One region of the Aquamicrobium soli genome, then DNA from elsewhere that is predicted to be linked to it. Evidence: riboswitches for the same ligand, from Rfam matches in the RefSeq annotation. Region 1 holds a riboswitch; the other holds the start of a gene.
The links. A riboswitch is a leader RNA that binds a small molecule or an ion and turns the genes downstream of it on or off. The one in region 1 is predicted to bind thiamine pyrophosphate.
Positions count from the first base shown of each region.

Region 2: it holds a riboswitch for thiamine pyrophosphate, as region 1 does, so the genes downstream of both, ACFOHJ_RS10425 (YkoF family thiamine/hydroxymethylpyrimidine-binding protein) here and thiB (thiamine ABC transporter substrate binding subunit) in region 1, are expected to answer to the same signal.

Region 1 covers NZ_JBHRTK010000012.1:594,508-600,919, reverse strand. Annotated here, with positions in the region: gene ACFOHJ_RS12710 (M48 family metalloprotease) at 1-290, opposite strand, end outside; gene thiQ (thiamine ABC transporter ATP-binding protein) at 510-1,268, opposite strand; gene thiP (thiamine/thiamine pyrophosphate ABC transporter permease) at 1,265-2,881, opposite strand; gene thiB (thiamine ABC transporter substrate binding subunit) at 3,139-4,134, opposite strand; TPP riboswitch at 4,177-4,289, opposite strand; gene ACFOHJ_RS12690 (thiamine diphosphokinase) at 4,378-5,025, shown strand; partial or broken gene ACFOHJ_RS12685 (ABC-F family ATP-binding cassette domain-containing protein) at 5,028-6,412, shown strand, end outside.
Region 2 covers NZ_JBHRTK010000012.1:185,349-191,760, forward strand. Annotated here, with positions in the region: gene ACFOHJ_RS10410 (ABC transporter substrate-binding protein) at 1-680, opposite strand, end outside; gene ACFOHJ_RS10415 (ABC transporter ATP-binding protein) at 677-1,420, opposite strand; gene ACFOHJ_RS10420 (ABC transporter permease) at 1,407-2,168, opposite strand; gene ACFOHJ_RS10425 (YkoF family thiamine/hydroxymethylpyrimidine-binding protein) at 2,197-2,808, opposite strand; TPP riboswitch at 2,797-2,904, opposite strand; gene ACFOHJ_RS10430 (PrkA family serine protein kinase) at 3,084-5,033, shown strand; gene ACFOHJ_RS10435 (YeaH/YhbH family protein) at 5,065-6,369, shown strand; gene ACFOHJ_RS10440 (SpoVR family protein) at 6,382-6,412, shown strand, end outside.

The DNA.
Region 1 (6,412 bases):
AGGATGGTGATGCGGTAGCTCTGGGTCGGGTTGGCCGACACCGTGGTCAGGCTGCCGACCACCTTGGCCACCATGCGCTCGAGCTTGGGATCGGAATATTCGCCGCCATAGGTGGCGAGGATGCGCGGGTGCTGCGCCTTGGCCAGTTCGGCAAGCTTGTTGTTGGCAGTGACGGTGTCGACCGTGACCGGCCGGTTCGAAGGCTGGAAGGCCGATGCCTGGATGTCGGGCGACGCAAGCTGGCACCCTGCCAGCACCACGGCAAGGCCGGCCGACGCGAGCAGGCGCAACGGCGAAACCAACTTCCGACTATGGGAACCGGTCGACAGAGCGGTTTCCTCTTCTCAACAGGGTTCGCGATCCATTCCCGACCGGCTCATCGTTGCGCAATTCCTTGCCCCTGTCGCAAGGCTTTGGCAGCAAGAATCGGCGGACCGGCCGGAACTAGCCACACTCCACCCGGCATGGCAAGCAAACGCCACAAGGTCCGGATCGGTCATGATCGTAAATTATGTCCGCTTGCGGGCAACATCCCGTGATCGCCCGCTTGCCGCTTCGGACCCGATATAGCGCTGAAACGCCTCGGGACCAGCCCCGCCGAAAAATGTTTCCGCTTGGCCGGTGGCGGCGACCTTTCCATCCTCCAGGAATACCACCGCTTCGGCGATGCGCCGCGCGTCCTCCGGCTGGTGGGTGACGAACAGCACCGTCATCGCCCGTTCCGCCTGCAGGCCGGCGACGAGATCGAGCATATCCTGCCTGAGCGCCGGGCCGAGCGAGGCGAACGGCTCGTCGAGAAGCAGCACCGGGCGTTCGCGCACCAGCACCCGCGCCAGCGCGACCCGCTGGCGCTCGCCGCCGGAAAGCTCGCGCGGCAGGCGCTTCTGCTTGCCGGCAAGGCCGGTGCGCGCCAGCGCCTCCTCCACCGCCGCCCGCTCCGCTGCCGTCAGTTTCAGCGAAGGCGAGCGGCCAAGGCCGACATTGTCTTCCACGCTCAGATGCGCGAACAGATTGTTTTCCTGGAACACCATCGACACCGGCCGCCGCGAAGGCGGATCGGTCGTCACATCCCGGCCGCCGATCAGCACCCTTCCCGCCTGCGGCGTCTCGAAACCGGCGACGAGATTGAGCAGGGTCGATTTTCCCGACCCGCTCGGCCCCATGATCGCCGTGACCCTGCCGGCCGCAAACGCGACGTCGAAGTCAAGCGGCGCCGCGCCATAGCTGAACGCAGCCCGATCCAGTTCAACGGCAGCGCCTGCGCTCATGACGGCGTTTCCTTCCCCAGCCGGCCGGCGGCCAGCATCAAAAGCAGGCAGACGAGGCCCAGCCACAAGGCGAGCCCTGCCGCGTCCTCGGTCCGGTAGCTGCCCATGCGGGCCAGCAACAGATAGGGCAGCGTCTGCACACTGTCGCTGCCGAAAAGGGCGATGACGCCGAGATCGCCCAGCGACAGCGCCATGGCGAAGGCGAAGGCGGTGGCGAGCGGCCGGCGCAACACCGGCCAGTCGATGCGCCGCAGGCGGTTCCAGCCGGCAATGCCGAGCAGGGCGCTCAGTTTCTCGTGGCGCTCGCTCGCCGCGTCATAGGCGGGGCGGATGGCGCGCACGGCAAACGGCATCGCCATCACCGCATTGACGGTGACGACCATGACAGGCGCAATGGCGAAGACGTCGGCATGGCTGCGCAAAAGCAGGAACCAGCCGGCGCCGATAACGATGGGCGGCACCACCAGCACGAAACCCGCGCCGCTGTCGGTCGCCTGCTGGAGCAGCCGGCCGGCCCTGCCCCGGCGCCGCAGCGCCAGCGCCCGGCGCGCCATCACCAGCGCCAGCGACAGGATGGCGGACAGCGACGCCGAGATGAGGGCAAGCACGATGCTGGTCACCGTCGCCTGCCGCACGGCGCTTTCTCCCGCAAGCCGGGAAAGATCGGCATGGAGGCCCGCCATCACCGTCGCCGCCATCGGCCCGGCGACGAACAGCAGCGAAAGCAGGATCAGGCCGGCGTCGAAGACCTTTTCCGGCCGGCTCGGGGACAGGAAGCGGCGCGGGGCCACCGGCAGGTTCGCATCGCCCGTGGTGTTGGCGCCAAGCCGGGTCAAAGCCAGCACCACGATGAACGTAAGGACCACCTGAAGGACGGTAAGGACGACCGCGCGGGCCGGGTCGAAGTCGAAGCGCAGCGCCTGGTAGATGGCGACCTCCAGCGTGGTCGCGCGCGGGCCGCCGCCCAGCGTCAGGACGATGGTGAACGAGGTCAGGCACAGCATGAACACGAGCCCGGCGACACCGGGCAGCGCCTGCCGCAACGCCGGCCATTCGATCAGCCGGAAGGCGGAACGGGATCCCATGCCGAGTTGGCTCGCCAGCCGCCACTGGTCGGCAGGCACCGTCTGCAAGGCCTCCAGGAACAGCCTTGCCGCCAGCGGCAGGTTGAAGAAGACATGCGCGACGAGGATACCGGAAATGCCGTAGATACCCGGCCATTCCCGGCCGCCGAGCGCGGAGAAGATACCGGCGAAATAGCCGGCGCGGCCGTAGAGCGAAAGCACGGCCAGCGCCACGACGATCGCCGGCAACGCCAAGGGCACCGCGAACAGTTGCAGGATGAGGCCGCGGCCTGGAAAACGCGGATTGCGCGACAATGCCCGCGCCACCAGCAGCGCCGGCAGCACCGACAGCAGCGTCGACAGCGCCGCCTGCCATAAGGTGAAGCGCACGACGCGCAGCAGATAGGGATCGAAGGCCGCGGCCGCGCCGGAGACATCGCCCGCGCCCTCGGCCGCCAGCCCGCCCAGCGCCCCGCCGATGAGCACGGTGATGAAGGCAAGGGCCAGCACGCCGGCCGCGATGCGGGGGTCGACAAGCGCCTTTCGCATTCAACACCCCCCTGCCGGGTGGCCGGATGCCGGCGGCGATGCTTCTGCCAGTCCGGCTGCGTTACCCCCACCCCTAACCCCTCCCCACACGGGGGAGGGGGAAACGGCGAAGGCCCCGCTCAGACGGCCGGTGAATGCATGACGCGAATGGCTCCAAAGTCCCCCTCCCCCTTGTGGGGAGGGGTTAGGGGTGGGGGTAGCACCGTATCCGATTGTCTCCCCCTCAGGAGGCTTTGCCGCCCGCACTATTGCCGGCCCTACTTGCTCATCACGCCGAGCCATTCGTCCACCCAGGCCTTGCGGTTGGCGGCGACTTCCTCGGGCGACAGCAGCAGATCCTTGGCCGGCTTCACCAGCTTGTCGAAGACCGGGTCGAGCGGCTTGTCCATCTTGCCGGCCGGATACATCCAGTTGGTTTCGGGGATGGCGTCCTGGAAGCCCGGTCCGGTCATGAACTGGATGAATTTTTCCGACAGCGGATTCTTCGCGCCGGTTGTGGTGATACCGGCAACCTCGATCTGGAGATAGTGGCCCTCGGCGAAGGAAGCGGCCTGGTAGCGATCGGTCTTTTCCGCGATCATGTGATAGGCGGGCGAGGTGGTATAGGACAGCACCATCGGCGCCTCGCCCTTGGTGAACAGGCCGTAGGCCTCGCTCCAGCCCGGCGTCACCGTCAGCACGCGGCCCTTGAGCTTGGCCCAGGCGTCCGCCGCCTTGTCGCCATAGACCGCCTTCACCCACAACAGAAGGCCGAGCCCCGGGGTCGAGGTGCGCGGGTCCTGGATGGCGATCTGTTGCGAGGGATCACCCTCGACCAGCTCCTTCAGGCTCTTCGGCGGGTCCTTGAGCGCCTGCGTATCGTAGACGACGGCGAAATAGCCGTAGTCGTAGGGAACGAAGGTGTCGTCGCTCCAGCCGCCCGGCACGCTGACGCCGGACACGGGGCCATGCGGCGCAAACAGGCCGGTCGCCTTGGCCTCGACGGTCAGGTTGGTGTCGAGGCCGAGCACCACGTCGGCCTTGGTCGAAGCCCCTTCCAGCTTGACGCGGTTGAGCAGCGCCACGCCGTCGGCGACCGAGACGAAGTCCACTTCGCAGCCGCATTGGGCTTCGAAATTCGTCTTCACCTGCGGGCCGGGCCCCCACTCGGCGGTGAAGCTGTCATAGGTGTAGACGGTGAGCTTTTCCTTGGCCACGGCGGGCGCGGCCAACACGGTCATGACGGATAAAAGCGAAACCAGCATCGTGCGCATCGGCGCCTCCTTCTCATGCGTTGAAAGGAATCGAGGCGTCGGCTTGCCGAAGCATCTAATCCCTCCGCCGGTACAAACCGGATCAGGTTCAGCGGGTTGGCAGGGCTTGCCTCTCAGCCGGTCCGCAAAAGCGTCCGGCACCCCGTTAGAGCACCACAAGACATAGGGCCGCGCGCCGGGATAAGCAAGCCTCGCATCGCCGGCCTTCCGTTTCCGGCAAGGCCCTGCTATGGCGCTGGCCCGATGACAAGCTTCACCATCCTTCTCGGCGGCGACCTTGTGCGCACGCCGCTCCTCGAACGGCAGGTGGCCGGCACCCGCGTCATCGCCGCCGATGCCGGCATGGCCCACGCCGCAACGCTGGGCCTGGTACCGGAACTGTGGGTCGGCGACTTCGATTCCGTGCCGGCGCATCTGCCCCCGGCGCTGGCCGCCGTTCCCCGCCAGACCTTCCCGGCCGAGAAGGACAAGACCGACGGCGAACTGGCGATCGGGACGGCGCTGGAGCGCGGCGCCACCGCACTGGTGCTGGCAGGCGCCTTCGGCGGCGCCCGCGCCGACCACGCCTTCCTACACCTGGCGCTTGCGCTGCGCCTGGCCGAAGCCGGAACCGAAATCGTGCTGAGCAGCGGCGCGCAGGAAGGCATCCCGCTGCTGCCGGGCAAGCCGCGCGCCTTCGACTATGCCGACGGCACGCTGTTTTCGATCCTCGGCTTTTCCGACCTTTCCGGCCTCAGCGTCGAAGGCGCGAAATGGCCGCTGGACGAGGTCGAAATTGCCTTCGGCTCGTCGCTGACGCTCTCCAACGAGGTCAAAGGCGGCCTGCGCGTCACGCTCGGCGGCGGCCGCGCCATGCTGGTCGCCCACCCACACCCGCAGTCGGAGGGCTGACCATGGCACCGCCCCTGCTCAATCTCGACGGCATAAGGCTGACCTTCGGCGGCACGCCGCTGCTCGACGGCGCCGCCCTGTCGGCCTCGGCCGGCGACAAGATCGCGCTGGTCGGGCGCAACGGCTCCGGCAAGTCGACGCTGCTGAAGATCGCTGCCGGCCTCGTCGAGCCGCAGGACGGCGAGATCTTCCGCCAGCCCTCGGCGACCATCCGCTACCTGCCGCAGGCGCCCGACATGGAGGGTTTCGCGACCGTGCGCGCCTATGTCGAGGCAGGTCTCGGCCCCGCCGACGACCCGCATCGCGCCACCTATCTGATGGAGCATCTGGGGCTCACCGGCGAGGAACGGCCCGCCGATGTTTCCGGCGGCGAGGCGCGGCGCGCGGCGCTCGCCCGCGTCATGGCGCCGGAGCCGGACATCCTGCTTCTCGACGAGCCCACCAACCATCTCGACCTGCAAGTGATCGAATGGCTGGAAGAGGAATTGGCGCGCACCGCCTCGGCGCTGGTGCTGATTTCGCACGACCGCCGTTTCCTCGAACGCGTGTCACGCGCCACCCTGTGGCTCGACCGAGGCCAGACCCGGCGGCTGGACAAGGGCTTTGCCCATTTCGAGGCGTGGCGCGACCAGATCCTGGAGGAAGAGGAGCGCGAGCAGCACAAGCTCGGCCGCCAGATAGTGCGCGAGGAGCACTGGCTGCGCTACGGCGTGACGGCGCGGCGCAAGCGCAACATGCGCCGGCTCGGCGAATTGCAGGAGATGCGCCAGCGCCACCGCAGCCATCGCGGCGTGGAGGGCAGCGCCACCATGGTCGCCAGCGACGCCGCCGAATCCGGCAAGCTGGTGATCGAGGCCAAGGCGATCGGCAAAAGTTTCGGCGACTTCGAGGTCGTGAAGAATTTTTCGACCCGCATCCAGCGCGGCGACCGCGTCGGCCTGGTCGGCCCGAACGGCGCGGGCAAGACCACGCTTCTGAAGATGCTGACCGGCGGACTTGAGCCCGACACCGGCCGCGTGCGGCTCGGCGTCAATCTGGAGATCGCCACGCTCGACCAGAAGCGCGAGGCGGTCGATCCGGCCGAGACGCTGTCGCACTACCTCACCGACGGGCGCGGCGAAAACCTCGTCATCAACGGCGAGCAGCGCCACGTCGTGTCCTACATGAAGGACTTCCTGTTCAAGCCGGAACAGGCGCGCACGCCGGTGCGGGAGCTGTCGGGCGGCGAACGGGCGCGGCTGATCCTGGCGCGGGTGCTGGCGCGGCCAGCCAACCTGCTGGTGCTGGACGAGCCGACCAACGACCTCGACATGGAAACGCTCGAACTGTTGCAGGAACTGGTGGCGGGCTTTGCCGGCACCGTGCTTCTGGTCAGCCACGACCGCGA
Region 2 (6,412 bases), 410 kb from region 1:
ATGAAGGTTCTGACCAGGTCGGGCTTGTCCTTCAGCGTCGCGGCACGCGTGGCGATATAGCCGTTCTGCTGGTCGGGGACGCCGTAGTCGCTATAGGCGAAGGACGCCTGGTGGCGATGCAGCAGCTTGCTGTTGACGCCCTCCCAGGTGGAAACCTCCAGCGTGAAGTCCACCGCGCCAGAGGCCAGCGCCTCGTAGGCGCCGGTGCCGAGCGTCACCGTGTTCCATTCCGGCTTGCCGCCGTCCGTGCGGATCATGGTACCGATCAGCGCCTTCTCCCAGTCGCTGCCGAAGCCGGCATAGGTCTTGCCGGACAGGTCGGCCGGTCGGGTGATCGCCTTGTTGTCGGCGTTGTAGACGAGGCGCCCCGTCTCGTGCTGCATCGTCACCCACAGGGCGGTGATGTCGGCCCCCGAAGCGCGCGCGCTGATGAAGGCCAGCGACGGGACATAGGCGAAATCGGCAAGCCCGCCCGTCAGCAGGGCCGCCGAGCTGGTGTCGGAATAGGGCAGGATATCGACGTCGAGGCCGGCCTTTTCGTAGAAGCCACGGTCGCGGGCGACGATGAGCCCGACATGGTTGGTGTTGAGCGTCCAGTCGAGCGCCAGCGTGACTTTCTGGCCGGCATGGGCGAGCGAGGAAACCGCCAGGCAGGCGGCAAAAACGAGAGCACGGATCATGATGAGAAATCCTCCAGCAACAGGGATTTGAGAAATTGGCGCAGGTCCGCCAGCGCCGCTTCGCTGCGCGCCGCCCGCGGGGTTTCGATCGGGATGTCGGCGACGATCCGCCCCGGCGCGGCAGCCATGACCAGCACGCGGTCGGCGATCTCGGTCGCTTCGCGCAGATCGTGCGTCACCATCAGCACGCCGCGCGGCTCGGCTTCCAGCCGCGCCAGGAACCAGAGCTGCATGCGCATGCGGGTGACGGCGTCGAGCGCCGAGAACGGCTCGTCCAGCAGGATGAAGCGGCTTTGCCGCACGATGGTGCGCAGGAAGGCGACGCGCTGGCGCATGCCGCCCGAAAGCTGGTCCGGGAAAAGCTCTTCCGTGCCCGCCAGGCCGAACGCCGGAAACAGCGGCGCCACGCGTGCCCGCGCAGACGTGCGTGAAGCGCCCGCCACCTCCAGCCCGAGCGCGGCGTTCTCGGCGATGGTGAGCCATGGAAACAGCGCATCCCCCTGCGGCTGGTAGCCGATGGCGGGATCGGGCCGGGAAATGTCTCGTCCGTCGATCGCGAGCTTTCCGGCAGCCGCCAATCCGGCCGGCAGGATACCCGCCAACCATTTGATGACGGAGGTCTTGCCGCAGCCGGAGGGGCCGATCAGGCAGGTGATCCTGCCGTCCTCCAGGTCGAGCGAGAGGTTTTCGACCAGGGTGCGCTCCCGCGCGGTGACGGTAAGGGCCTCAACGCGGAGCATGATGCCCTCGCCTGCGGTCGCTCAGCCATTCGATGAGCCGCACCACCCCGAGCAGGCCCAGTGTCAGCACCGACGACACGACGACGGCTGCCAGCACCAGGTCGGCGCGGAAATTGTTCTTGGCCGAGAGGATGAAAATGCCGATGCCGCGCCGCGCGCCAGCATATTCGGCGAAGATGGCGGCGACGATGGCGTAGGTCCCCGAAATCCTCAAGCCCGCGAAAAAGGCCGCGCGCGCCGAAGGCAGGTACACGCGGCGAAAAAGTGCGACCTTGCCCGCCCCCATCGAGGCCAGCAGGTCGAGATGGTCCTGCGCGGCGCGCGCATAGCCCGACAGCAGGCTGACCAGCATCGGGAAGAAGGTGACGAGGACGACCAGCAGCATTTTCGGCAGCAGGCCGAAGCCGAACCACAGGATCATCAGCGGCGCCAGCGCGATCAGCGGCACCGTCTGGCTGACGACGAAAAGCGGCATCAGGCCGCGCTCCAGCGGCGGCACGAAGTGCAGTGCGACCGAGGCGAGGAAGGCGAAGGCGACCGAGACTGAGAAGCCGAGCGCGGTGACCGAGGCGGTGCTCAGCGCATGGCCGGCAATCTCGCCCCGGTTCGCCACCAGCGCCCGCGCCACGTCGCTGGGCGCGGGAAGGAGCAGCGGCGAAACGCCGGCGCGCACGCAATAGAGTTCCCACGCGGCCAGGATGGCGGCCGCGATGAGGAGAGCGGGAAGGATGCGCCGAAGCGTTTCCATGGCTGACCTGACCGGAACGGGACGTGCGTCAGCCGTGGCTCGGGCTGTTGGCCGAAGCCGTCAGGTCGATGGTCACATGGCCTTCGGCCGGTCCGAAGCGCAGGAACGCCTGCCGCACGGTCTCGAAAACCGCACCGGCGTCGCCGCGCAGCCGGGTGCAGAAGTTCTTCGATTTGAAGAACGTTCCCGACGCCTTCAGGAAGTCGATGCAGCCGTAAATCTCGTCCATGTGCCGGTCCTGGCCAAGCACGTAGAGCGAGAATTGCACGTCGATGCCGACGCCGAGCACCGGCGCCTGCTTCACCGCCGCTGCGGCCAGCGCCGCGCGTTCGGCCAGCGGCAGCGACTGCCCGACCGTCAGCGTCTCGCAGCGGCACAGGTCGTCGTCCGGCTCGCCCGGGCAGCCGCGCGAAATCGTCGCGTGGAGCGTCACGTGCGCCGGTTCCTTCGCCGCCCTGGCAAACAGGTCGCGGATGGCGTCGAACAGCGGCTCCGGCGCGCCGACCATCAGCGTCGAGACGTCGTCCGTCTCGATCCGCAGCCGGTCGCGATGGGGGGCAAGGGCTTCCAGCCCCGACAGGATGACATCGACAAAACCCGACGTCATCGGGTACAATGATACTTGCGCGCCAATAAACATGATCCCTCGCTCCGCTGGCATTACCCAGATCAGCTTTGAAGGGTTCGCGCGGCCCCGCGCATCTCAGCCCCGTAAGGAGCACCCCTGGTTGCGGGCCGCACCATTGGCGAAATGGGCCCGTCTGTCAACTGCCTCGACGCGGCCTCAACGACCTGCCTGCCGGGTGCGGCAGATTATCGCCAGCAATCTCCGTCTTGTGAAGGAACCTCGGGGGATGCCGGCAGTTGATAGAACGGGACGACCGATAGTCGGCCGCCTCCGCGCGAGCAAAAGCCATGATTGAGAAGAATTCGGACGTATTTGATCTTTTCTCGCAGGTCTACACGAGTGCGGCGCAGGAGGAGATGAGCCTCCAGCACTATCTTTTGGCCTGCCGCGAGGACAAATCCCTCTATGCATCCGCGCCTGAGCGGATGGTCGACGCGATCGGCGAACCCACTCTGATCGACACCAGCAAGGACGAGCGGCTGGGCCGCATCTTCGCCAACAGGACGATCAAGATCTATCCTTCCTTCGCCGATTTCTATGGCATGGAAGACACGATCGAGCGCATCGCCGGCTATTTCCGCTATGCCTCGCAAGGACTCGAGGAGCGCAAGCAGATCCTCTACCTGCTCGGCCCCGTCGGCGGCGGCAAGTCTTCGCTGGCCGAACGACTGAAGATGCTGATGGAAGAGCGGCCGATCTACACGCTGAAGGTCGGCAACGCGATCAGCCCGGTGTTCGAATCGCCGCTCGGCCTGTTCCATCCCGAACGCATGGCCGATCTCCTGGAAGACAAATACGGAATCGCCCGGCGGCGCCTCAACGGCCTGATCTCGCCCTGGGCGATGAAGCGGCTCGACGAGGTGAACGGCGACATTTCCCGCTTCAGCGTCGTCAAGCTGATGCCGTCGCGGCTTCGCCAGATCGCCATCGCCAAGACCGAACCCGGCGACGAGAACAACCAGGACGTCTCGGCCCTGGTCGGCAAGGTGGACATCAGGCAGCTGGAGAATTTCAGCCAGTCCGACCCCGACGCCTATTCCTACAGCGGCGGGCTCAACCGCACGACGCAGGGCCTGCTCGAATTCGTCGAGATGTTCAAGGCGCCGATCAAGGTGCTGCATCCTCTGCTCACCGCGACGCAGGAAGGCAGCTACAACGGCACCGAGAATTTCGGCGCGTTCCCTTACCAGGGCATCGTCGTGGCCCACTCCAACGAGTCGGAATGGCTGCAGTTCAAGAACAATAAGAACAACGAGGCCTTCCTCGACCGTATCCTCGTGGTGAAGGTGCCCTATTGCCTGCGGGTCACCGAGGAGCGGCAAATCTACGAGAAGCTGCTGCGCGAAAGCGAGCTGGCCGGCAGCCCCTGCGCGCCGGAGGTGCTGGATATCCTTAGCCGGTTCACGGTATCGACGCGGCTTGCCGAGCACGACAATTCGCCGCTCTACACCAAGATGCGCGTCTATGACGGCGAGAACCTCAAGGAGATCGATCCCAAGGCCAAGTCGGTACAGGAATACCGCGACGCCGCCGGCGTCGACGAGGGCATGACCGGGGTCAGCACGCGCTTTGCCTTCAAGATCCTGTCGCAGACCTTCAACTACGACACCGAGGAAGTGGCGGCCGACCCCGTCCACCTGATCTATATCCTGGAACAGGCGATCAAGCGCGAGCAGTTCCCGAAGGAGGCGGAAGCCGCCTATCTCGACTTCATCAAGTCGGAACTGTCGACCCGCTACGCCGAGTTCATCGGCCACGAGATCCAGAAAGCCTATCTGGAATCCTACAGCGAGTACGGCCAGAACCTGTTCGACCGCTACATCGCGTACGCCGACGCCTGGATCGAGGACCAGGACTACAAGGATCCCGATACCGGCCAGATTCTCAACCGGGAGGTGCTCGACAACGAGCTGTCGCAGATCGAGAAGCCGGCCGGCATTGCCAACCCGAAGGACTTCCGCAACGAGGTGGTGAAATTCACGCTCAGGGCGCGGGCCCGGAACAACGGCCGCAACCCCTCGTGGACGAGCTACGAGAAGCTGCGCGAAGTCATCGAGAAGCGGATGTTCGGCCAGGTCGAGGACCTGCTCCCGGTGATCAGCTTCGGCTCCAAGCAGGACAGCGTGACCGAGAAACGGCATACCGAGTTCGTGCAGCGCATGGTCGAACGCGGCTACACCAAGCGTCAGGTCCGCCGGCTGGTGGACTGGTATATGCGGGTGAACAAGGCGGGCTGAAGCCGGTCGAAGCCAGGTCAGGGGACTCCCCATGCCAATCTTCATCGATCGCCGCCTCAACCCCAAGGACAAGAGCCTCGGCAACCGCCAGCGCTTCCTCCGGCGCGCCCGCAACGAGCTCAAGCGCAGCATCCGCGAGCAGATCCGGACCGGCAGGATCGCGGATGTCGACGCCGAGCACACCGTTTCGATGCCCGCCACCGACACCAGCGAGCCTAGCTTCCAGAACGCCGCCGACAGCGGCGAGCGCGAGCATGTGCTGCCCGGCAACAAGCACTTCGCGCCCGGCGACCGGCTGCCGAAACCCCGCCAGGGCGAAGGGTCGTCCACCCCGGGGCTGAAGGAGTCGGAAGACGATTTCCGCTTCGTGCTGTCGCGCGAGGAGGTGCTCGACCTGTTCTTCGAGGACCTGGAGCTTCCCGACCTGGTCAAGATCAACCTGAAGGAAATCCTCGCCTACAAGCCGCGCCGCGCCGGCTTTGCGGCCTCCGGTGCGCCGACCAACATCAATGTCGGGCGCACCATGCGCAACAGCCACGGCCGCCGCATCGCCCTCAAGCGCCCTTCGCGCGAGGAAATCGAGACCATCGCGCAGGAGATCGCGACGCTCGAGGAAGGTACGCCGGACGCTCCGGCAGGCGCACGGATCGAGCTCTTGCGCGAGGAACTGGAGCGGCTGGAGCGGCGGCGGCGTCTGGTCGCCTATGTCGATCCCGTCGACATCCGCTACAACCGCTTCGAGGCCCAGCCCCTGCCCAACACCAACGCCGTCATGTTCTGCCTGATGGACGTGTCCGGCTCGATGGGCGAGCGCGAAAAGGACCTGGCCAAGCGCTTCTTCGTCCTGCTGCACCTTTTCCTCAAGCGCCGCTACGACAGCATCGACATCGTCTTCATCCGCCATACGCACGAGGCGAAGGAAGTGGACGAGGAAACCTTCTTCTACAGCACGCAAAGCGGCGGCACGGTCGTTTCCACCGCGCTCGAGGAAATGCGCCGCATCATCGAGGCGCGCTACCCCAGCCACGAATGGAACATCTATGCCGCCCAGGCTTCGGACGGCGACAATTTCACCGCCGATTCCGAGCGCTGCATCGCGCTGCTCGACGGCGAGATCATGCGGCTGTGCCAGTATTTCGCCTATGTCGAGATTATCGACGAGCGGGAAAGCCATATCTTCGGCTCGACCAACAACGGCACGTCGCTGTGGCACGCCTACGAGGCGGTCAGCGCGCGCTGGCCGAACTTCCAGATGAGCCGCATCGCTACCGCGTCCGATATCTATCCGGTGTTCCGCCGGCTGTTCACCCGGCAGCCGACACCACGGAGCGAGTGAGGAGGAGCGCGGATGACCCATTCCGCCACCACGTCCGGGCTGC